DNA from 3 places in the Micromonospora sp. NPDC047812 genome. Region 1 is predicted to be linked to each of the others. Evidence: riboswitches for the same ligand, from Rfam matches in the RefSeq annotation. Region 1 holds a riboswitch; each other region holds the start of a gene.
The links. A riboswitch is a leader RNA that binds a small molecule or an ion and turns the genes downstream of it on or off. The one in region 1 is predicted to bind cyclic di-AMP.

Region 1 (7,157 bases):
TTTGTGGGCGGCGTGGCTGAAGACGAGGTTGCCGTTGTTGTCGCCGATCCAGTTCCGCTCGTGCGTCTCCTCGGGCGAGTAGACGTCGAACGGGCCCTTCTTCGCCCGCATCAGGATCCGCTGGTGCATTCGTCCCCGCCTCTCGTCACCTCCGGGTCTGGGAATACTAGCCACCGATCGACCGAAACCCGGACGGCCGCCATCCGTCGTCACGCGCGGGGACGGAACGGTCACCCAGGGGCGACCGGAACGGGCATTCCCCTACGGGACAGAACGGGCACTCACGGACGGGACGGAACAGAGCCTCAGGTGCGGCGGGTAGGGTGCCCGGCGGGGCGGCGCCGACCGGTGGGCCGCCCACGGGGCCCCTCGGGGCACCTCAGGTTGGGGTCGAGGAGGAGACGTACGTGCTGGTGACCCTGCGGATCGTCGGGATGCCGGCATGAACGACGCCGCGACCGCCGCGCCGGCCGTCCGGCCCGCGTCCCCGGCCAGCCGCCTGCCGTCGCTGACCGGGCTGCGCTGGGTCGCCGCCCTGCTCGTCTTCGGGTTCCACGTCGCGACGATGGGCATCATCGCCGAGCCCGGCCAGAAGGCCGTCGTGGACTGGGCCTTCGCCCTCGGCCTGTCGGGCGTGCAGTTCTTCTTCATCCTCAGCGGCTTCGTGCTGGTCTGGTCGGCCCGACCCACCGACACCCGTCGGGCGTTCTGGCGGCGCCGGGTGGCCAAGATCTGGCCGAGCCACGTGGTGCTGTGGGCGGTGGCCCTGGCGGTCGCGGCCTGGTTCGCCGACCCCGTGGACCGGTTCGTCGCGGTGGAGAACCTGTTCCTCCTCCAGGCGTGGGACCCCCGGCCGGGCCACTTCTACAGCATCAACACCGTCAGCTGGTCGCTGTCCTGCGAGTTCTTCTTCTACCTCTGCCTGCCGTTGGCGCTGCCGCTGATCCGCCGGGCCCGGCCGTGGGCGCTGTGGGCCGTCGTGGTCGCGGTGCCGCTGCTCATCCTGGCGCTCTGGCCGGCCCAGGCGCTGGTGCCGGAGGAGAGCCGCTGGTGGTTCACCCAGATCTTCCCGCCGGTGCGGTCGCTGGAGTTCTGGATGGGCGTGGCCGCCGCCGAGCTGATGCGGCGCGGCCGGTGGCGTGGACCGGGCCTGCCGCTGGCCAGCCTGATCTTCGTGGCGACCTGGGTGGTCGCCGCGCAGTGGGTCCGCGCCGAGCTGTGGGCGGCGCTGCTCTCGGTGGCGTACATCCTGGTCATCGCCGCGGCGGCGGACGCGGACGTGCGCGGGCGGCGCTCGCCGTGGCGGTCCCGTCCGATGGTCTGGCTCGGTGAGGTCTCCTTCGCCTTCTACCTGGTGCACGTCCTGGTGATGATCACCGTTTTGCGGCTCACCGGCGACTGGGGCGTCGGCTTCACCGGCTGGTGGGGGCCGGCGGTGGTGCTCGGCTTCCTGCTGGTCAACCTGGCCCTGGCCGGCCTGTTGCACCGGGTCGTCGAGACGCCGATGATGCGGTTGCTCACCCCGCGCAGGCCGGCCCGGGCGATGCCGCGGGACGGGGGCGACGCCGGGACGCACTCCGGCGGCCCCGGGGCGACGCCGCCGGGGGAGCGGGGCAACGCCGTGCCGCGCCCCCGGGCCGCCGATCCGCGCGACGACCACCGACCGGCGTACGCCGACCAGCGCTGACCGCCCCGGCGACCGCAGTGCCCGCCGACGAAATCCCGACCGTTTCGGTGACGCCGGTCACCACGTCGGCGAACCGGTCATCCGGCGCGGCCCGGTCGATTCCCTCCGGCGTTTCGGCGCCGTTGTCCGCCACTCGTCCCGTTGTCACCCGCAGGTGCCCGCAGAAACGGTCGTCCCATTGAGTCGCGTCAGTGGCGAAGTGCCCGCAAAAATTGTCTCCCGATCAGGGTTTAGGCAGGTGGGACGGGGTTGGCAGGGCGCGGGCCGGCCAGTAATGTCGGCGCGTCCGGTGCGGTACCCGATCGCCAGAGGCGACGCCGCGCCGACCCGCCTAATCGTGCACGACGAACCGGGGACCCAGTGCTTGTTGGGGTGAATCCGTGGGCCGTGGGCCCGTGGTAGGGCGTTCTTCCCGCCCGAATCCGTCAGCTAACCCGGTCGGCGGTGTCGGAAGGAGTTCCATCCTCATGCCACACCCGTCCACCCCTCGGTCGTTCCGCCGTCTCCACGGCGCCGCGGTGCCCGCGCTCGTCCGCCCGCAGGTCACGAGCTGACCCACCGGTCACCGTCCGTCGCCCGGCATCCCGGGCGCATTCCCTGAGTGGCCCACCACCCGCCCGGACGCCCGTCCGCGCGGTCGGTCCGCCCTGCCCTCGGCGCGGACCGACGGTCGCTCACCCCCGAGCCCGTGGAGGAAACCGTGAAGCACCACCTCAAGCGACAGCTGCGTCGCCTCACGTCCGAGCGTCCGTACCAGTTGGCCGCCGCGTCCGCCGCGGCGCTCGTGCTGGCGTCGGGCACGGGCGCGCTGCTGGCCGGAGCCGACGAGGCCCCCGCCGCAGCGCAGGCCCCGGTGGCCGCGACCGAACTGCGGGACGACACCGCGGCCTCGCGCAGCCAGGCCAGGGTCGCGACCGCCCCGTCCAGCGCCGCCCCGGCCGCCTCCAGCGCCGCCCCGTCGGCCAGCGCCTCCAGCGCCGCCCCGGACCCGGACCTGACCCGCAAGCCGGAGCCGCCGAAGCCCCCGGCCGCCAAGACCCTGGACTACGACTACCAGGCCCAGACCACCTTCTACAACTGTGGTCCGGCGGCCGTCCGGCACGCCCTCAGCGCCGCCGGCATCGCGCGCAGCCAGGACGCCCTCGGTGCCCAGCTGGGTACCGACCAGATGGGCACCGACTCGGCCCAGGACACCACCCGCGTGCTGAACGCGGTGGTGAAGGGCGACCCGTACCGGACCCGGATGATCCCTGGTGGCGCGGCCACCCCGGCCCAGATGGACCGGCTCCAGGCCGACGTCGTCGCGGCCATCGCCGACGGGCGGGGCGTCGTGGTCAACGTCGCCGGCAGCGCCACGGACACCGACGGCGGCTGGCACTCCTTCCCCGGCGGCCACTACATCGCCGTGGTCGGCTACCAGGACGAGGGGCGGCTGGTGAAGATCGCCGACTCGGCGAACCCGGCGACCGCCTCGTACTGGATCAGCACCATCGCCCTGGCGAACTGGGCCGCCACCCGCGGCTACTCCGCCTGAGCGACACCGTCGGGCGTCGGCCTCCGGATTCCGGGGGCCGACGCCCGATGTCGTGTCCGGGTCACGGCCCTCGCCCACGGCGTCCGGTGGGTGGCACACTGCGCCCATGGTCGATGAATCGGGTGACCGGGACGGCCGGCGGGTGCTCCTGCTGCTGCACGGCATGGGTGCGACCGGCGACGTGTGGCTGCCCTGGGCGCCGCTGCTCGAGCGTCGGTGGACGGGACGGTGGCTGGCGCCGGACCTCGCCGGTCACGGCTGGTCGCCGCCGCTGCCGGAGTACTCGTTCCCGGGGCTGGCCGCGCGGATCGCCGCGGGGCTCGCTGCGGGGGACCGGCTCGTCGTGCTGGGGCACTCCCTCGGCGGGGTGGTCGGTCTGGCACTGGCCGCCCGCAGCGCCGGGCTGCCCGTCGACGCCGTGGTCGGGCTCGGCATCAAGGCCGTCTGGTCGCCGGCGGAGCTGGCGAAGGCGGGTGAGTTGGCGGCCCGGCCGGTGACCTGGTTCGCCAGCCGGGACGAGGCCGCCCGCCGCTACCTGCGGGTGGCCGGACTGACCGGGCTCTTCGCCCCGGACCATCCCGTCGTGGAGGCCGGGCTGCGGCAGGTCGACGACCGCTGGCGGCTGGCGATGGACCCGGCCGCGTTCGGCGTGGGCGCGCCGGACCTGCCCGCCCTGCTGGCCGCGACCGACGTGCCCGTGCTGCTGGCCCGCGGCGAGCACGACTCCATGGTCACCGACGCCCAGCTCAGGGAGCTGGGCGTGCCGGTGGTCACCCTGGTCGGCCTCGGGCACAACGCCCACGTCGAGGCCCCCGAGGCGGTCCTGGACCTCGTCGACCCCTACCGCTGACCGTTCCCACCCGAGGCGGGGCGTCAGGTGGCGGGGGAGAGCGTCGCCTCGTCCGGGTCGAGCGGCAGGTCGGCGCCGCCGGCGCGCGCGGCAGGTGCGTTCCACTTCCCGTCGAGCTGGCGCCGCGCGGCCTCCAGGAAGGCCTCGGCGTACGACTCGGCGGGGAAGTCACCCAGGTAGCGGCTCCGGGTGGCCCACCGCGCCGGGGCCAGCGGGTCGGTGTCCAGCAGCGCGGTCAGCACCTCGTCCGCGTTGGACATGTCGCGCCGCAGCACGTAGCCCGACTCGGCGAGCGGGAACTGCTCGGGGAACCGGTCGCCGGAGTCCACCATGTCGGTCACCGCGTACGGCTTGCCGGAGTAGAGGTAGTCGGAGATCACCCCGGACACGTCGGAGATCAGCGCGTCCGAGCGGTTCACGCACTCGGTGAGGGTCAGCTCCCGGCTGGCGGCGGCGCCGAAGACGTGCTGCCGGCCGCTGCGGGCCCGGTCGGCGGCCAGCAGTTCGGTGAGCCGGCCCAGCTGCCGGGCGGAGGCCGGGTTCTGCGAGGTGTACGGGTGGGCGCGCAGGATCACCGTCGCGCCCCGGTCGAGCAGCCGGCGCAGCAGGGTCTCGGCCACCGGCAGGGAGCAGTAGTTCGCGTCCGCGTTGTGCCCGGTCCAGGTCGGCGTGTAGAGCACGGTCGGGTTGGCCCGGCCGCGCGCCGGCTCGGGGCGTACCTCGATCGACTCGACCTGCGGGCGGCCGACGACGACGAACTTCTCCGCCGGGATGTCCACCCCGGCGCGGGCGTACCGGTCGATGGCGGCCTGGCCGGCGACGAAGATCCGGTCGAAGATCGCCGAGACGGGGTTGGCGCTGGGGGCCTTGTCGCTGTCGCCGTGGTGCAGCTGGACGTGGGTCAGCTGGGTGAAGCGGATGCAGTGGCTGTTCTTCGCGCCGTGGTTGACGTAGAACGCCACCCGCAGGCTTGGCACCAGCGCCTCGTCCATCGCCCTGGTGGTGGGGCAGTAGACCACGGGCGCGCTGGTGGCCGCCGCGATCAACGGCAGGAACTCCGGCTCGCGCACCATCACCAGGAACGGCCGGCCGATCCGCTCGAGGTACGGCAGCCACATGGTGACCTGGTACTCCGAGCCGGGCGGCGCGGAGAAGTGCAGCAGGAACTCGGGCCGGTGCCGGCGCAGCGCGCGGGACACCGCCGAGCCGCCGGCGCCCGGCCGGAACCGGCGCCGGGCCAGGTCCAGCCCGACCGCCCCGGCACCGGCGGCGACCAGGGCGACCGCCGCCAGCGCGACACCGGCCGGCAGGCCCGCGACGGCCGCCAGCGCCAGCAGGGCGAGCAGCCCCGCCAGGGCGTCGCCGAGGCGGGCGGCGACCAGCGGCGTCCAGGAGCGCACCGGCAGGTTCGCGGCGCGCACCTCCAGGCCGCCGGCGTCCCGCAGCGGATTGACCAGCAGCACCAGCCCCAGCAGGACCAGGGCGGTGACGGCCAGCGCGGGATCGAAGCCGGCGTCGAGGCGGCGGGCGTACCCGACCAGGATCGCCGCCGCGACCAGCGCGGTCTCGGCGGCGTTGTCGGCGCCCGGCCGCACCCGCCGCTCCCAGGTGGCCGCCGCGAGGGCGGCCACGGCCAGCCCCAGCCCCCAGCCGGTCGCGCCGGTCAGCGCGACGACGAGGAACGCCAGCACCGCCAGGCCGGTGGCCAGCGCGCGGGCGAGCAGCTTCCGAACCAGGTCACCACGCATGTCGGCTCCGTTTCCCGCCGTGGCCCGAAATCCGCGTCAGCCGGCGTCGACCGGGCTGGCGTCCCGCTCCACCCGCGCCGGTCCCGGCTGGGCCGGCACCTCGCCCGGCGCGCGACGCACGTCGATGACCTGGCCGGTCAGGTCCGAGATCAGCACGTCCAGCGACGACCGGGCGACGGTCTCGGCGGCGAGCAGGGTGTGCTCCGGCTCCTCGCCGAACGCCTTGGTGCGCATCGGGGTCGCGGTCCGCTCGGGGTTGACGCAGTTGACCCGTACGCCGAACTCCGCCCACTCGTCGGAGAGCGCCTGGGTGAGATTGACCAGGGCCGCCTTCGTGGAGGAGTAGAGCGCGTAGCGGGCCCGGCCCCGGGTGTAGGAGCTGGAGGTGTAGAGCAGCAGCTGACCCTTGGTCTGCTGGAGGTAGGGCAGCGACTGGCGGGCCACGATGACCGGCCCCACGAAGTTGACCTGGAGCACCCGGTCCATGGTCTCCTGGTCCATCTCGGCGAGAGCGCCCTTCTCCAGGATGCCGGCGGTGACCACCACGTGGTCGATCCGGCCGGTGGCCTCGAAGGCGGTCCTCAGCGCCGCCTCGACGTCCTCGGCGCGCTCGACGTGCGTGCCGGTGCTGGAGCGGCTGAACGGGAAGACCTGCGCGCCGTAGCGGCGGGCCAGCTCGGCGAGGTCGTGGCCGATGCCGTAGCTGCCGCCGAAGATGACGATGGTCCGGCCGGTCAGCTCCTCGGTGTAGCTGCGCTCGTCGGTCACCCGGGGCGCCTGCGCGGCGGCGAGCTGGAACAGCTTGTCCGCCAGGTGCACGTCGACCGGGTGGGTGACCTTGATGTTCTCGTCGGAGCCGTCGATGACCTTGATCGGCGTGCCGGGCAGGTAGCGCAGCACCACCCCGCAGTCGTCGGTGGCGGCGAAGTGCGGGTCGCCCTCGGCGAGCCGGTAGGCCTCACGGATGGTGCCCGAGCGGAACGCCTGCGGCGTCTGGCCCCGGCGCAGCGAGGAGCGCACCGGGATGTCGGTGATGCAGTCGTCCTCGTCGACCTTGATGATCGTGTCGGCCGACGGGATGGCCACGTCGACCGCCGAGTACGTCCAGAGCGCGTTCACGCACTCCCGGACGATCCGGCCGCTGACCAGGGGCCGCACCGCGTCGTGGAAGAGGATGTTGCAGTCGCCCTCGCCGACGGCGTCGAGCGCGATCCGGGTGGTGGCGTTGCGGGTGTCGCCGCCCTCGATCACCTTGGTGACCTTGCGGAAGCCGGCCTTGTCGACGATCTGCTGGGCGTCGGCGACGTGGCCGGTGGCCATCAGCACGACGATCTCGTC
Region 2 (7,157 bases), on a different contig from region 1:
ACCTGCCGGTCCGCCTCGGCGGGGTGCCGGAACCGCCCGGCGGGGTTGAGGGTGTACTCGTTGCGTCGGCCCACCCGGGTGCGGTGCAGGTAGCCGCCGGCCTCCAGGTCGGCGACGATCGCCTGCGCGGCCCGCTCGGTGACGCCCACCTCGTCGGCGACGTCGCGGAGGCGGGCGGTGGGGTTGCGGGCGATGGCGAGCAGCACGTGCCCGTGGTTGGTGAGGAACGTCCAGTTGCGGGTGCTCCCGTTCTCCCCTGTCGTCGCCATGTCCGCCATCGTATGGCCCCTGCTTCGTGTTTTGCTGCGTGCCCTCGCGGCCGGCGGACGCACGGCGGGCCCGACCGCCGTCGCGCCGGGCCCGCCGAACATATGAAATGCATATCACGCATACCTTGACGTATCTTGCAGTGCGTGTGACGGTGGTGGCAGCCCGCGTCCAGCGTCGGCCCGGGTGACCAGGCCGTTCACGTGCGGAGCGAGGTGTGGGATGAGTCGTCCCGGATCGCCAGGAACCCAACCGGGCCCGGAGCGGACGCTCCCGGTGTCGACCACGGGTGGAGCCCCGGCCGACGCCGGCACCACGTTCACCGTCCCTGCGAGTCCCGAGCAGGCGCTCGCCGAGCTGCACGCCGGCAACCGGCGGTTCGTGACCGGCGCCCCGCGCCACCCCAACCAGGACGCCGGGCACCGCGCCGCGGTCGCCGACGGGCAGCACCCCTTCGCGGTGATCGTCGGCTGTTCCGACTCCCGGCTCGCCGCCGAGATCATCTTCGACCGTGGCCTCGGTGACCTCTTCGTGGTCCGCACCGCCGGGCACACCATCGGCCCCGAGGTGCTGGGCAGCGTGGAGTACGCCGTCACGGTCCTGGGCACGCCGCTGGTGGTGGTGCTCGGGCACGACTCCTGCGGGGCCGTCCAGGCGGCGCGTACGGCGGACGCCACCGGCACCCAGCCGGTCGGGCACCTGTGCGCCGTGGTGGACGCCGTGGTGCCGAGCCTGCGCCGGGCCGCCGCCGAGGGGGTGGACGACATCGACCGGATCGTCGACATCCACATCGCGCACACCGTCGAGGCGATGCTGGGCCGCTCCGCCGTGCTCGCCGCGGAGGTGGCCGCCGGCCGCTGCGGGGTGGTCGGCATGTCGTACCGGCTGACCGCCGGCGAGGTGCGGACGGTGGCCTCGGTGCCCGCCCGTGCGGCCGACGCGCCGGAGCCGGCGGCCAGCGCCGCGCTCGCCTGACCTCGCCCGCCGGCAGATCGTCGCGGCGGGCCCGCACGACGGCAGAGGGCCGCTCCCGCGTCCGGCGGGGGCGGCCCTCTGTGTGCGTGTGGTCCGGCTAGAGCAGTGACACGTGGACGTGGTCGGTGTGGTTCGACGGCCCGCTGTAGGACTTCCAGCCCGTCGCCGGGAACCAGATCTGTCGGTTCCAGATCACGTAGTAGATGCCGAGCCGGTCGGCGTTGCGGACCAGGAACGCGGTCAGGTTGTTGCCGTACATGTAGGTGTCGTCGTTGTGCCAGGGGGAGAAGCCGCTCCTCTGCAGCGACCAGTCGCAGGCCCGACCCTTCGGATGCTCGTACGGCCCGCCGGAGCGGTAACAGCCGACGAACCGGTTGAAGCCGGCCCGCTTGACCTCCTTGTACATGTGCAGCGTGCGCGCGGTGATGCAGCCGGAGGTGGTGGGGTCGTTCTCGGTGCAGGACAGGGGCTTCCAGTCGCCGTCGGCGGTACGACCCGGCGCCATCTTCGCCACCGGCGAGGTCGCCACCACCTTGCCGCTGGTCAGCCCCCTGCCGCCGACCAGCGCGAGCGCCTTCTCCGCCTCACGCTTGCCGCGCGCCATCTCGTTGGTGAGCTTCTGCTGCTCGCGGACCTCGGCGTCGAGCGCCAGCTTGGCCTGCTCGGCGCGGTCCTTGATCGCGTTCACCTCGGCCAGCTTCTTGGAGTTGACCAGGTTGAGCTCGTCGAGGGCGGCGGCGCGTTTGACGAACGAGTCGGGGCTGGTGGTGTCCAGCAGCATGGACACCGCGCCGATCCGCCCGGTGCGGTAGGACTGGGCGGCGATCTGGCTGACCTGGGGGGCCAGCGCGTCCAGCTCGGCCTGCGCCCGGTTGACCTCCAGGGCCAGTTCGAGCTGGCGTTCTTCCGATTTCTTCAGCTTCGCCTTGGCCTGCACGTAGGACCGGTTGCGGGCCTCGATGAGGTCGTCGAGCAGCTTGGGCTCGTCGTCCCCGTGCCCGGAGGGCTTGGGCGGGGTGGGCGCGGCCGCCGCCGGGAGCGGCCCGGCGAAGACCGCCAGGGCGGCGAGTACGGCCACCACGGGCGTCAACCAGCGGCGTAGGGGTGCCGTCACAGTTTTCCCTTCCGTCGACCGCCGACCGGGTTAGCTGACGGGTTCGGGGCGGAAGTGGCCCCTACCGCTGTCGCGGATTCACCCCACGTACCTGGGTCCCCGGTTCGCCTCGCGGCGATTGGGCGGCGGCACCGCAGGCGCCGCTGCGCGCCTTCGGCGGTGACCGGCAGCGAGGTTACCCGAGAACACTCCCGGGGATCTACGTCCCTAAGCCGACTAAATGCGTTATTTCGTAATGGCGGACGGTGAGCAGTGACGCGTTTATCAGGCCGTACGTCCTGTTCGGTCACGCTGAGGAGTGTCACCATGCGGTGTCCGTGCTCCTGTCCCGGTCGGGCCATCCGGCGGGAGCGGCGGACGGCGTGTCTGCGCGCGGCCCGCTGAGGGCCTCCAGCGCCTCGGACCGGTCGGCGGCCGGCCGGGGCGTCGGCGCGGGCGCGGCGCGGTCGGTGGCGTTCCCGCCGCGGCGGCCGGCCGTGGTCACCAGGGCCGCCAGCCCGGTGGTCAGTGGCACGGCGGCGATCAGGCCCAGGGTGGCGACCGCGCTGCGGACGATCTCCTGGGCGAGGAACTCGCTGGTGAGGAGTTGGGTCACCGCCCGCGAGTCGGCCGTCAGCAGGAGCAGCACCGGCAGGGAGGCGCCGGCGTACGCCAGCACGATGGTGTTCACCGTCGAGGCGATGTGCGCCCGGCCGACCCGGGTCGCCGCCCGGTAGAGCTGCGTCCGGGACAGCCCGGGGTTGGCGTGTGCCAGCTCGGTGACCGTGGCGGCCTGGGTCACCGTGACGTCGTCCAGCACGCCGAGGGAACCGATGATGATCCCGGCCAGCAGCAGCCCGTGCAGGTCGACGTCGGCCTGGTACATCGACAGCGTGGTGGCGTCCTCGGAGCCGAACCCGGTCAGGTGGGTCGCGGCGGTGGCGATCGTGCCGAGGACGCCGGTCAGCACCAGGCTGCCCAACGTGCCGAGCACGGCCACCGAGGTCTGCGCGGTCACGCCGTGGGTCAGGTAGAGCACCACGAACATGATCAGCGCGGCGCCGACGACCGCGACCAGCAGGGGCGGGCTCCCGGCGCCGATGCCCGGCAGCACGAAGGTCAGCAGGATGGCGAAGCTCGCCGCCAGGCCGGCCAGCGCGGCCAGCCCGCGCCACCGTCCGAAGGCGACGATGGCGGCCGCGAAGAGCGCCACCAGCCAGACCAGCGGCTTGCCGCGCTGGTGCTCGGCGATGTTGTAGGTGCTGGCCGTGGGGTCGGCGGGATCGGTGAGCTCGACCAGGATGATCTCGTCGTCCACGGCGACGGTCGGCGCGCCGGGGCCGGCGGGCACCGGCGTCTCCACCTGCTGGCCGGCGTCGGGACCGTCCTGCACCCGTACGGTGACCGTGCCGCAGGGGCCCTGCGACCCGCCAGGGCTCCCCTCCGGGGTCTCCGGGGTGGGCGGGCACGGCTCCGTCACGACCCGCGTCACCGTGCCGTGGTAGCGGGGCGCGTCGGTGCCGGTCGGCGGGTCGGGCGCGTCCCACGGCCACAGCACCAGGGCGGCGACCAGCGTGGCGACGAAGAGGGGCACCACCGTCGCGACGAGGATCCGCCGCACCCTCGGCGGGGCGGACGGAGCGGGACGGGTGTGGTCGGCGCCCAACGAGTTTCTCCCAACGGATCCAGGGCGGGGTACGTGCCGGCGGGCCGGTCGGTTCACCCGTCGCCGCGTGGCCGGGACGGGGATCGCTTCCGTGTGGTGGCGCGGTCACGTACCGCGGTCCCGGGCCTCCGTCCGGTCGCGGTTGGTCGGTGTCGCCGCCCGGCGGGGCGCGCGGGGCGGGCGGTGCGGAATCGGGAGGGCCACCGGCCGAATGGTAGCCACCCCGACATCCGGGCGCAGGTCGTGCGGGTGGTGTCGGGGTGTGGCGTCGCCGTGTGCCCGCGTTTCGTCGCGGGGCCGAGGGGCCGGGACGGGTCAGCCGCGCTTCATCAGGCGGCCGACGGCGGCCATCATCTCGGTGGCCATCTCGTCGGCGCGCCCCTCGGCCGCGCCCTCGTGCATGCAGTGCCGGGCGTGCCCGTCGAGCAGGCCGAGCGCGACCTTGTCCAGGGCGGCCTGGATCGCGGAGATCTGGGTGAGCACGTCGATGCAGTAGCGGTCCTCGTCGACCATCTTCTCGATGCCACGGACCTGCCCCTCGACGCGGCGCAGCCGCGCGAGCAGCTGGTCCTTGGTGGCGGTGTATCCCCTGATCGGGGTGGGCGTCGGTGTGGTCATGGGGACGAGGATAGCGTACCCCTCGGGGGTATGGTACGTTCGTTCCTGGCCGGCATACCCCCACCGGGTACCGGTACAAGGCACAGGCACCGGTCCGCCTCCGATTTACCCCCGGGGGGTATATGCTGGGGGCGGCGAGAGGAGAGTTCGATGATCACCACGACGTACCAGGTGCAGGGCATGACCTGCGGGCACTGCGCCACCGCGGTCAGCACCGAGGTCGGCGCGATCCCGGGCGTCAGCGACGTCCAGGTCGACGTCGCCGCCGGTCGGGTCACCGTCACCAGCGAGGGCCCGTTGGAAACCGACACCGTGCGCTCCGCCGTCGACGAGGCCGGTTACGACCTCGTCGGCGTCTGAGATCGGGCACGGGGGAAACGAGGCACACCATGAACACGGCGACGAAGCTGAGCGGTTTCGCCCTCGGCCTCGCGGTGGTGTTCGGCGCGACGTACGGGGTCGGCCGGGTGGCCGACCCCGTGGCACCGCCCGCCGAGGCCCCGCACGAGGCCGGCGGTGGGCACGGCGAGGACGGCGGAGCCGGACACGGGGGCGACAACGGCGCGGCGGCACACCTGCCCGGCGGCCTGCTCGTCTCCGACCGTGGCTACACCCTGCGTCCGGTGGACGCCCCGGCCGGGCAGTTCGCCTTCCAGGTCACCGGTCCGGACGGCCGGGCGGTGACCGCGTACGACGTGGCGCACGACAAGCGCATGCACCTGATCGTGGCCCGCCGCGATCTCTCCGGATTCCGGCACGTGCACCCGGAGATGGCGCCCGACGGCACCTGGCGGGTCGACTCGCCGCTCGCCGGGCCCGGCGTCTGGCGCGCGTTCGCCGACTTCACCCCGACCGGGGGCGAGGCGCTGACCCTCGGCGTCGACGTGACCGTCCCCGGCGCGCTGACCGGGCGGCCCCTGCCCGCACCGGCGACCAGCACCACGGTCGACGGCTACACCGTCACGCTCGCCGGCGCCCCGCAGCCCGGCCGCACCGCCGAGCTGACCCTGACCGTGAGCCGTGACGGCGCGCCGGTCACCGACCTGGAGCCCTACCTGGGCGCGTACGGCCACCTGGTGGCACTGCGCCAGGGCGACCTGGCGTACCTGCACGTGCACCCGCACGGTGAGCCGGGCGACGGGCGGACGCGGCCCGGCCCCGAGGTGAGCTTCTCGGCGGAAATGCCGTCGGCGGGCGCCTACCGGCTCTACCTGGACTTCAAGCACGGCGGCGTCGTGCGTACCGCCGAGTTCACCGTCGTCGCCGGCAGCCCGACCGCGCCGGGTGTCCCGGCCACGACCGGCTCCCCGACGGCGGGCACGCCCGCCGCCACGAGCTCCCCGACCGCCGACGCCAGCCATGGCGTCCCCGGTCACGGGCACGACTGACGGGAAGCGTGATGACTACCAAGCCCTTGCTGACGGCGCCGAACCAGATCGAGCTGGCGATCGGCGGCATGACCTGCGCCTCCTGCGCCGCCCGGATCGAGAAGAAGCTGAACCGGATGGACGGGGTGACCGCCACCGTCAACTACGCCACGGAGAAGGCCACCGTCCGGTACGCCGACGAGGTCACCCCGGACGAGCTGATCGCCACGGTGGAGAAGACCGGCTACACGGCGGCCCTGCCGCCCCCGCCCACGCCCGCCGGTGGCGAACCGGCCGCCGAGCCGGTGGACGAGTTGCGCGGCCTGCGTACCCGGCTGTGGGTCTCGGCCGTGCTCACCGTGCCGGTGATCGTGCTGGCGATGGTGCCCGCCTGGCAGTTCGACTTCTGGCAGTGGCTGTCGCTGACCCTGGCCGCCCCGGTCGTGGTCTACGGCGGGCTGCCCTTCCACCGGGCGGCCTGGATCAACCTGCGGCACGGCGCGGCGACCATGGACACCCTGGTCTCGCTCGGCACCCTGGCGGCGTTCGGCTGGTCGGTCTGGGCGCTCTTCCTCGGCACGGCCGGGACGCCGGGGATGACCCACCCGTTCAGTCTCGCGATCAACCGCTCCGACGGCGCCGGCAACATCTACCTGGAGGCGGCGGCCGGGGTGACCGTGTTCATCCTCGCCGGCCGCTACTTCGAGGCGCGGGCGAAGCGGACCGCCGGCGCGGCCCTGCGCGCCCTGCTCGAACTGGGCGCCAAGGACGTCGCGGTGCTGCGCGGCGGCACGGAGACCCGGATCCCCGTGGACCAGCTCGTGGTGGGGGACCGGTTCGTGGTGCGGCCCGGTGAGAAGATCGCCACGGACGGCGTGGTCGACGAGGGCACCTCGGCGGTCGACGCCAGCATGCTCACCGGCGAGTCCGTCCCGGTCGAGGTCGGCCCGGGCGACTCCGTGGTCGGCGCGACCGTCAACGCGGGCGGCCGGCTGGTGGTCGCCGCCACCCGCATCGGCGGCGACACCCAACTGGCCCAGATGGCCCGGCTGGTCGAGCAGGCGCAGACCGGCAAGGCGGCGGTGCAGCGGCTGGCCGACCGGATCTCCGGGGTCTTCGTGCCGATCGTGATCGCCCTCGCGGTGGGCACCCTCGGCTGGTGGCTCGGCAG
Region 3 (7,157 bases), on a different contig from region 1:
GCTGGACCGGCTGGCCGCGCAGGAGCGCAAGCAGCTCGAGGGCGTGACCAAGGTCCGCGAGAAGTTCGACGCCGAGAAGCGGAAGCTCGACACGCTCATCGTCTCGCAGACGAAGCAGCAGAACGACCTGGCGGCCAAGAAGAAGCAGATCGACTCCGACATCAAGAAGCTCGAGGCGTCGCTGCCGGTCACCACCGTCAAGACGGAGAAGTGCCCGACCATCAACGGCGTGGTCAGCGACGCGGCCCGGACCGCGATCCGCACCGCCTGCGCGCAGGTCGGCGACCCGTACGTCTGGGGTGCCACCGGCCCGAACTCGTTCGACTGCTCCGGCCTGACCCAGTACGCCTACAAGGCGGCGGGGATCCACCTGACGCATTTCACGGGTGCGCAGTGGAACGAGGGCAAGGCCATCCCGCGCTCCGAGGCGCGCCCCGGTGACCTGGTCTTCTTCTTCAGCGACCTGCACCACGTCGGCCTCTACCTCGGCAACGACAAGATGGTGCACGCGCCCCGGGCCGGCAAGCCGGTCAACGTCTCCAGCATCAACACCATGCCGGTGGCCGGGTTCCGCAGGCCCGGCTGATCCGCACCGCGCAACGGAAGGGCCCCCGATCGGATCGACCGGGGGCCCTCGTCGTGCGGATGGATCAGCGGGGCGCGCCCAGCGGGGACGGCACCACGTTCACGTCGTCCAGGTTGACGTACATGATCCGGTGACCGAACTGGACCTGCACGTACTTGTTGTCGCCCCGGACGACCGTCCGGTCGTGGGGAGCGGAGCCGTCGAACGTGGTGGCCCGGTAGTACTCGCCGGGGAGCAGGTTGCCGACGGCGTACCGCTGACCGGCCGACAGGGTGTACTGCAGCGGCGAGATCGTCTGGTACGGCACGCCCTCCGGGTACGCGGCCTGCTCCGGGTAGGCCCGGCCGTACACCGGAATGGTGGCCTTACCGGCCTTCGGGGTCACCACGAGCCCGACGGACCACTTCGCCGTCGGCTTGGCGGCGGGGTTGTGGAACCACCCCTTCTGGCCGAGGTACCAGATCGCGGTCCAGTCGCCCCGCACCTCGGCGAGCGCGTACGTCTGTCCGGCCGACACCCGGGCGCCGTGGTCGGAGACGTACGTGGTGTTCGGGGTGCCGTCGGGTCGCAGCGCGATGTCGTTGAGCAGCGGCGCGTCCTGGCTCGGCGCGTTGTGCAGGAACAGCGCCGAGGAGCCGCGCAGCGGGCAGGGGGCGGTCGCCGGGGGCGGGTTCGGCACGCCCGGGGGCTGCCGGTTGCAGCCGGTGAAGGGCGGCTGGTTGGTGGCGAAGTCCGGGTCGATGGTGACCAGCCCGGTGCGGTGCGTGCCGGTCGAGAAGAACGGCGCCTTGAGCAGGTCGAAGTAGTGCGACCAGTTCCAGTACGGTCCCGGGTCCCAGTGCATGCCGCGCACGTTCGCGGCGACGGTGCCGGGGACGTTGTCGTGCCCGATGATGTGGTTGCGGTCCAGCGGGATGTTGTACGCCCGAGCCAGGTGGCGGACCAGCTTGGCGGAGGTGCGGTACATCGCCTCGGTGTACCAGGTGCCGTGCCCGGCGAAGCCCTCGTGCTCCAGGCCGATGGACTTGGAGTTCACGTACCAGTTGCCGGCGTGCCAGCCGACGTCCTTGGTCTTGATGTGCTGGGCGATGTGCCCGTCCACCGAGCGCAGGGTGTAGTGCCAGCCCACCCGCTTCGGGTCCTTGACCAGGTTGACGCTGGGACCGAAGTAGCCCTCGGTGTCGTGGATGACGATGTACTCGATCTTCTGCTGCGCGGGCCGGTTCCCCAGGTCGTGGTTGCCGTAGTCGCCGAGCGTGGGGCCGTACTGCTGGTAGGGGGCCGGGATCCACTCGCAGGAGATGTCGCTCGGGCACTCCAGCCCGTCGGGCCGGGTGAGCTTGCGCAGGCGCAGCCGGTCCAGCCAGGAGCGGTCCGGCTGGATCGCGCGGCCGGCCAGCGTGACCCGCTGTCCGTCGTCGGTCACCCGGCTGTCGCCCGTGGCGATGGTGGCGTACACCTCGTTGGCGAAGGCCGCCGCGGCGTCGGCGCTGTCCGCGCCGGAGTACCGGGCCACCGCGCCGTACCAGGCCGCCGGGTCGGTGTCGGCTCCGACCGGGGCGCCGATCTCCTTCTGGTACGCGGCCAGCAGCGCCGCGCCGCCCCGGATGTTCGCCGTGACGTCCGTCCGCAGCGCCTCCTCGCTGGCGCCGGTCAGACCGGCGGCGGCGTCGACGGTCCGGAGTGCGGCCTCGGCGGGCGGCGGGGTGGCCGGCGGCTCGTGGGCCTCGGCCAGGGACGGGCGGGAGTCGTCGCCGCGCGGGTCCTCGGTGCCCTCGTCGTGGTGCGTGCCGCCGGACATGGCGGCGACGTGCTCGGCGTCGGTGAGGTGCATCGGTCCGTAGCCGCCGCTGGTGCTCGGCGTTCCGGCGTTGGTGTCCCAGCGGGACTGCAGGTAGGAGACCCCGAGCAGGACGCTCTCCGGCACGCCGTACTCGGCCGCCGCGGCGGCGTACTGCTGCTGCCGGTCGTCCACCGGCGCTGCTGCGGCGGCGGATCCGGCGGCGGTGAGCGGCGTCGCCGCCATGGCGGCGGCCACGGCGGCGGCCAGCAGGACGCGTCTGCTCCTCGATGTCGCTGACAGGTGCATCAGACCCCCAGTTCGGACGGGCGAAGTTGGGGCCACCTTCGCCCCGCCCGCCGCCTCTGGTCAATACCTTTCCGTCAGACACTTTAAAAGGAAGGAAATCTTCGTCGTCCGGGTTGCGGATCCGTCCGGTCCCGGTGGGTACGGAGTGTCACCGCCCGCAGGGTTGCGGATCGATAACGGTCGTCTCTACTCTGGTCCTTCGTCGGCCGGTGACAATCCGTCCAACCAGGGCGGTGACGGTCCGACACCGCCGAGTCGCTCCCGAGCGAGCCGGGGACCCAGGTTCCCCGGGGTGAATCCGCGATCCTGCGGTAGGGCGCCCCTTCCCGCCCGAACCCGTCAGCTAACCCGGTAGGCGGTCCGGAAGAAGGAGTACGAAGCCCGGTGGCACACCATGCCCCGCGGCCACCGTCGACCCGGTCGGCCCTCGCCGACCCGGTGACGGCTGCGCCGCGCCCACGCTGGTACCGCTGCACCACCGCCCTCGCCGCCCTGGCCGCGTTCGCCGTCGTCCTGACCGGCGGCGCCACGGCGGCCCACGCCGAACCGACGGTCGCCGAGATCGAGCGGCAGATCGACGAGGACTGGAACAAGCTCGAACCGGTCATCGAACGGCACAACGCCACCCGACAGGGCCTGGCCGCCAGGCGGAAGCAGGCTGACGCGCTCGCCGCGCAGATCGGGCCGCTGGAGAAGCAGGTCGACCAGGCGATGGAGAAGGTGGGCGCGCTGGCCGCCCGCGCCTACAAGGGCGAGAACGTCTCCGCCGTCAACGCCCTGCTGGGCAGCCGATCACCGAGCGAGATGGTCGGGCAGCTCGAACTGCTCGACCGGTTCGCCCAGCACCAGCAGCAGGACGTGCGGCAGGTCGCCGAGCTGCGCGACCGGCTGGCCGCGAAGAAGGCGCCGCTGGACGAGATGGTCGTCCAGCTCAGCCGCACCGAGGCCCAGCTCGCGGCGAAGAAGAAGCAGATCAACGCCGAGATCGACCGGTTGCAGAAGCTGCGGCTGCGGATCTACGGCAACGGCGGCGGCGGGCCGCTGCGCCCCGCACCCTGCCCCGCCGGCTATCCCGGCGGCGCGGCCGGCACCGCCGTGAAGTTCGCCTGTGCGCAGATCGGCAAGCCCTACGTCTGGGGCGCCGAGGGGCCGAACTCGTACGACTGCTCCGGCCTGATGCTCGCCGCCTGGGCGAAGGCCGGGGTCTCGCTGCCGCACAACGCCGCGCAGCAGCGCCGGGCCACCGCGACCGTCAGCCGGGGCGAGCTGCGCCCGGGTGACCTCGTCTTCTACTACAGCGACCTGCACCACGTCGGCATGTACGTCGGCGGGGGCTGGGTGGTGCACGCCTCCCGTGCCGGGGTGCCGATCAAGATGAAGAAGGTCGACGACGGCCCGATCCACAGCTACGGCCGGCCCGGCTGAGCCGGCGGGACGGCCCCTCCCGACGCCTCCGGTGCGGGAAGGGGCCCGTCCCGGCCCGCTGCGTCCGGGTCAGCGGGTCGGCCAGGTGCGCCAGTGCTGCCAGGAACGGCTCGGGGTCGGCCCGCGCTGCCCCTGGTAGCGCGAGCCGTAGACGGCCGAGCCGTACGGGTGCTGCGCCGGCGACGAGAGCCGGAAGATGCAGAGTTGCCCGATCTTCATGCCCGGCCAGAGGGTGATCGGCAGGTTGGCCACGTTGGACAGTTCGAGGGTCACGTGACCGGAGAAGCCCGGGTCGATGAAGCCCGCCGTGGAGTGGGTGAGCAGGCCGAGCCGGCCCAGTGAGCTCTTTCCTTCGAGGCGGCCGGCGAGCTGGTCGCCGAGCGTGATCACCTCCAGCGTCGAGGCGAGCACGAACTCGCCCGGATGCAGCACGTACGGCTCGCCCTCCGGCACCTCGACCATCGACGTGAGGTCGTCCTGCTGCTGCGCGGGGTCGATGTGGGTGTAGAGGTGGTTGTTGAAGACCCGGAAGAGCTTGTCCAGGCGTACGTCGATGCTGGACGGTTGCACCAGCGCGGGCTCGAACGGCTCCAGCGCGAGCGTGCCCGCCTCGATCTCGGAGGCCAGGTCGCGGTCGGAGAGCAGCATCCGCACACCTTAGCGAGCGATGCGCGTGACCTGCGTGTCGGAGTGCGTGTTCGAACGTTTGTTCGATAGAATGTCCGCATGGCTTCCTGGTCCGAATTCGCCGCCGACGAGCCCCGCCTCGCCGACGGGATCCGCCTTCTCATGCAGCAGTACGGGCCGGGCTTCGGCTACCTGGCCACCGTCCGCGCCGACGGCGGTCCCCGGGTGCACCCGGTCTCCCCGGTGATCACCGACGAGGGGCTCTTCTGCTTCGTCGTCGACTCGCCCAAGCGGCGCGACCTGGAGCGCGACGGCCGCTACGCGCTGCACTCCTTCCCGCCGGAGGAGAGCGACGACGAGGCCTACGTCGCCGGCCACGCCCAACCGGTGACCGACCCGGCCCGGGTCGCCCGGCTGGCCCGCAGCCACCGGGCCGCACCGCAGGTCGACTGGCGGGTCTTCGAGTTCACCGTCGACGTGGCGATGCTGGCCCGCCGTGAGTCCGGCGTCGCGGGCGGCGCCGGCGAGGGGCACGGCCGGCCCGCCGTCCAGGTGTGGCTCGACCCCCGCGCGACCGCCGGCGGCACCGCGCTCATGCCCGAGACCCGGTCGGGGTGCGCCGGCGACCACGCCGCCCGCCCCGCCGCCTGAGACGCGGTGCGGCGCCCTGGGCCGTCCCCCCTCCGGGGCGCCGCACCGTGACCCCCGCACCGTCCCCGTGTGCCCGGCCGCACAGACGCCGGTGCCGGCCCCGTCGAGCGAGGCCGGCACCGGTGCGGTCGTACGGCGGAACTACGCCGCGCGGTACGCGTTCCAGGCGGTCAGCATGCGGCTGGCCTGCCCGGCGGTGAACTGGTACATGCAGGAGTCGTAGCTGTAGTCCATGAAGTTGGTGATCGGGTCGACGCCGGGGGCGGTGCAGGTGTCCCGCCCGGTCGGGCAGCCGGAGGCCGGCGACGCCTCGGCCGCGGTGTCGCTGACGCTGTCGCCCGAGCCGGAGCAGCCGCCCTGGAAGGTGTGGTAGAGGTTCAGCCAGTGGCCGACCTCGTGGGTGCCCGTGTCGCCCTGGTTGTAGTTGGTGGCGGTGCCGCCCGGCAGCGACTCGCTCAGCACGACGACGCCGTCCATGCTGCTGAGCTTGCGGGTCGGGAAGGTCGCCCAGCCGAGCAGGCTGTCGCTCAGCTCGCCCAGGTAGATGTTGAGGGTGTTCTTGCCGCCCGTACGCAGCGAGGTCTTCATCGACCGCTCCGCCGAGGAACCCTGCACGATCGGGTACCAGGACGGGTTCGTCACCCGGTTGATCGTCTGGAGCTGGAAGCTGAACGCGGTGGACGCGCCGCCGGTCGCCCCGCTGAACGACTGGTTCAGCACGCTGATCTGCGAGTTGATCATCGAGTCGGGGATGTTGCCGCCGGCCCGGGTGCTGTTCTCCTGGATCACGTGCACCACCACGGGGATGGTGACGGTGGCGGCCATCGTGGAGGCGCCGGCGCCGGCGCGGAACCGTGCCCGCTCGCGCAGGGCGGCGGCCAGGTCGGCCTCGCGCTCGCGGGTCTCCGCGAGGGTCAACTCGTTCGGCTCGTGCTCGGCGCCGCCGCCGGGCTTGACGCGGGCGTCCGAGTGGACGTCGGCCGGCTCGACGCAGACCTCGCTCGGGGCGGCGGAGAAGGCCGAAGCGGCCGGCACGACGCCCACGGCGGCGGTGCTGATCAGCAGCGCGAGGGTCGTCGACGCGACACCGGCCGTACGCCGGGTCAGCAGGTTGGGACGGAGTCCCATGGGCCCACCTCTTTCTGGCGGCGCGACAGGGGGTATGTCACGCCGTGGCTGGAACGTTGGGCAGACGTTACAACCGATCGAGGTATTTGAGAACGCCCATATGTTGCCGCGGTGGAACTTTTTCCTGGCGGTACGCGTGAACGATCGACGTGCGGCGATGGGGATGCGACTCGCGGTCCCGGTTCGGACCAGGGCGCGCGGACCGGGCCCGTCGAGCTGCACGACGGCGCGGCTGGCGGCTGGCGGTGGCGCGGCTGGCGGTGGCGTGGTGCGATCTTGGTGAGTTCGGGCACCTATGGGGGCCGTTTGCTGCCAAGATCGCGGCGCGGGTGGTGTCGGAGGGGTACCTGGGTGCACCGACGTGACGACTCAGGTACAGTGGTGCCGCCTGCGGGTGTAGTTCAATGGCAGAACATCAGCTTCCCAAGCTGACAGTGCGGGTTCGATTCCCGTCACCCGCTCCACGCGAAAGGCCCTGGTCAGGACACGAGTCCCGACCGGGGCCTTCGGCACTTTAACGCCAACGATCATTTCGCGTGCCATCAGCCCCGGTCATCCCCGGCCTGCTGGTGAACTGCGGTGGGCATCGGACGGTCCGCGGCGACGAGAAGATCCGCTAGCTCCCACCGTGAGCGTCCTCGATACTCACGG

Region 2: another riboswitch for cyclic di-AMP. It lies ahead of AB0883_RS11110 (hypothetical protein); the one in region 1 lies ahead of AB0883_RS02880 (C39 family peptidase).
Region 3: another riboswitch for cyclic di-AMP. It lies ahead of AB0883_RS13500 (NlpC/P60 family protein); the one in region 1 lies ahead of AB0883_RS02880 (C39 family peptidase).

What each region holds. Positions count from the first base shown of each region.
Region 1 is NZ_JBEYRY010000001.1:633,332-640,488, forward strand. Features, by position in the region: gene AB0883_RS02870 (polysaccharide pyruvyl transferase family protein) at 1-129, opposite strand, end outside; gene AB0883_RS02875 (acyltransferase) at 443-1,687, shown strand; cyclic di-AMP (ydaO/yuaA leader) riboswitch at 2,006-2,146, shown strand; gene AB0883_RS02880 (C39 family peptidase) at 2,376-3,221, shown strand; gene AB0883_RS02885 (alpha/beta hydrolase) at 3,328-4,071, shown strand; gene AB0883_RS02890 (CDP-glycerol glycerophosphotransferase family protein) at 4,095-5,819, opposite strand; gene AB0883_RS02895 (bifunctional cytidylyltransferase/SDR family oxidoreductase) at 5,856-7,157, opposite strand, start outside.
Region 2 is NZ_JBEYRY010000002.1:723,828-730,984, reverse strand. Features, by position in the region: gene AB0883_RS11120 (MarR family winged helix-turn-helix transcriptional regulator) at 1-278, opposite strand, end outside; gene AB0883_RS11115 (carbonic anhydrase) at 490-1,242, shown strand; gene AB0883_RS11110 (hypothetical protein) at 1,340-2,356, opposite strand; cyclic di-AMP (ydaO/yuaA leader) riboswitch at 2,360-2,491, opposite strand; gene AB0883_RS11105 (YibE/F family protein) at 2,658-4,001, opposite strand; gene AB0883_RS11100 (metal-sensitive transcriptional regulator) at 4,317-4,619, opposite strand; gene AB0883_RS11095 (heavy-metal-associated domain-containing protein) at 4,770-4,979, shown strand; gene AB0883_RS11090 (hypothetical protein) at 5,009-6,007, shown strand; gene AB0883_RS11085 (heavy metal translocating P-type ATPase) at 6,019-7,157, shown strand, end outside.
Region 3 is NZ_JBEYRY010000002.1:1,213,776-1,220,932, reverse strand. Features, by position in the region: gene AB0883_RS13510 (NlpC/P60 family protein) at 1-586, shown strand, start outside; gene AB0883_RS13505 (peptidoglycan recognition family protein) at 651-2,675, opposite strand; cyclic di-AMP (ydaO/yuaA leader) riboswitch at 2,914-3,047, shown strand; gene AB0883_RS13500 (NlpC/P60 family protein) at 3,060-4,100, shown strand; gene dcd (dCTP deaminase) at 4,170-4,748, opposite strand; gene AB0883_RS13490 (pyridoxamine 5'-phosphate oxidase family protein) at 4,827-5,378, shown strand; gene AB0883_RS13485 (zinc metalloprotease) at 5,520-6,506, opposite strand; tRNA gene AB0883_RS13480 (tRNA-Gly) at 6,897-6,970, shown strand.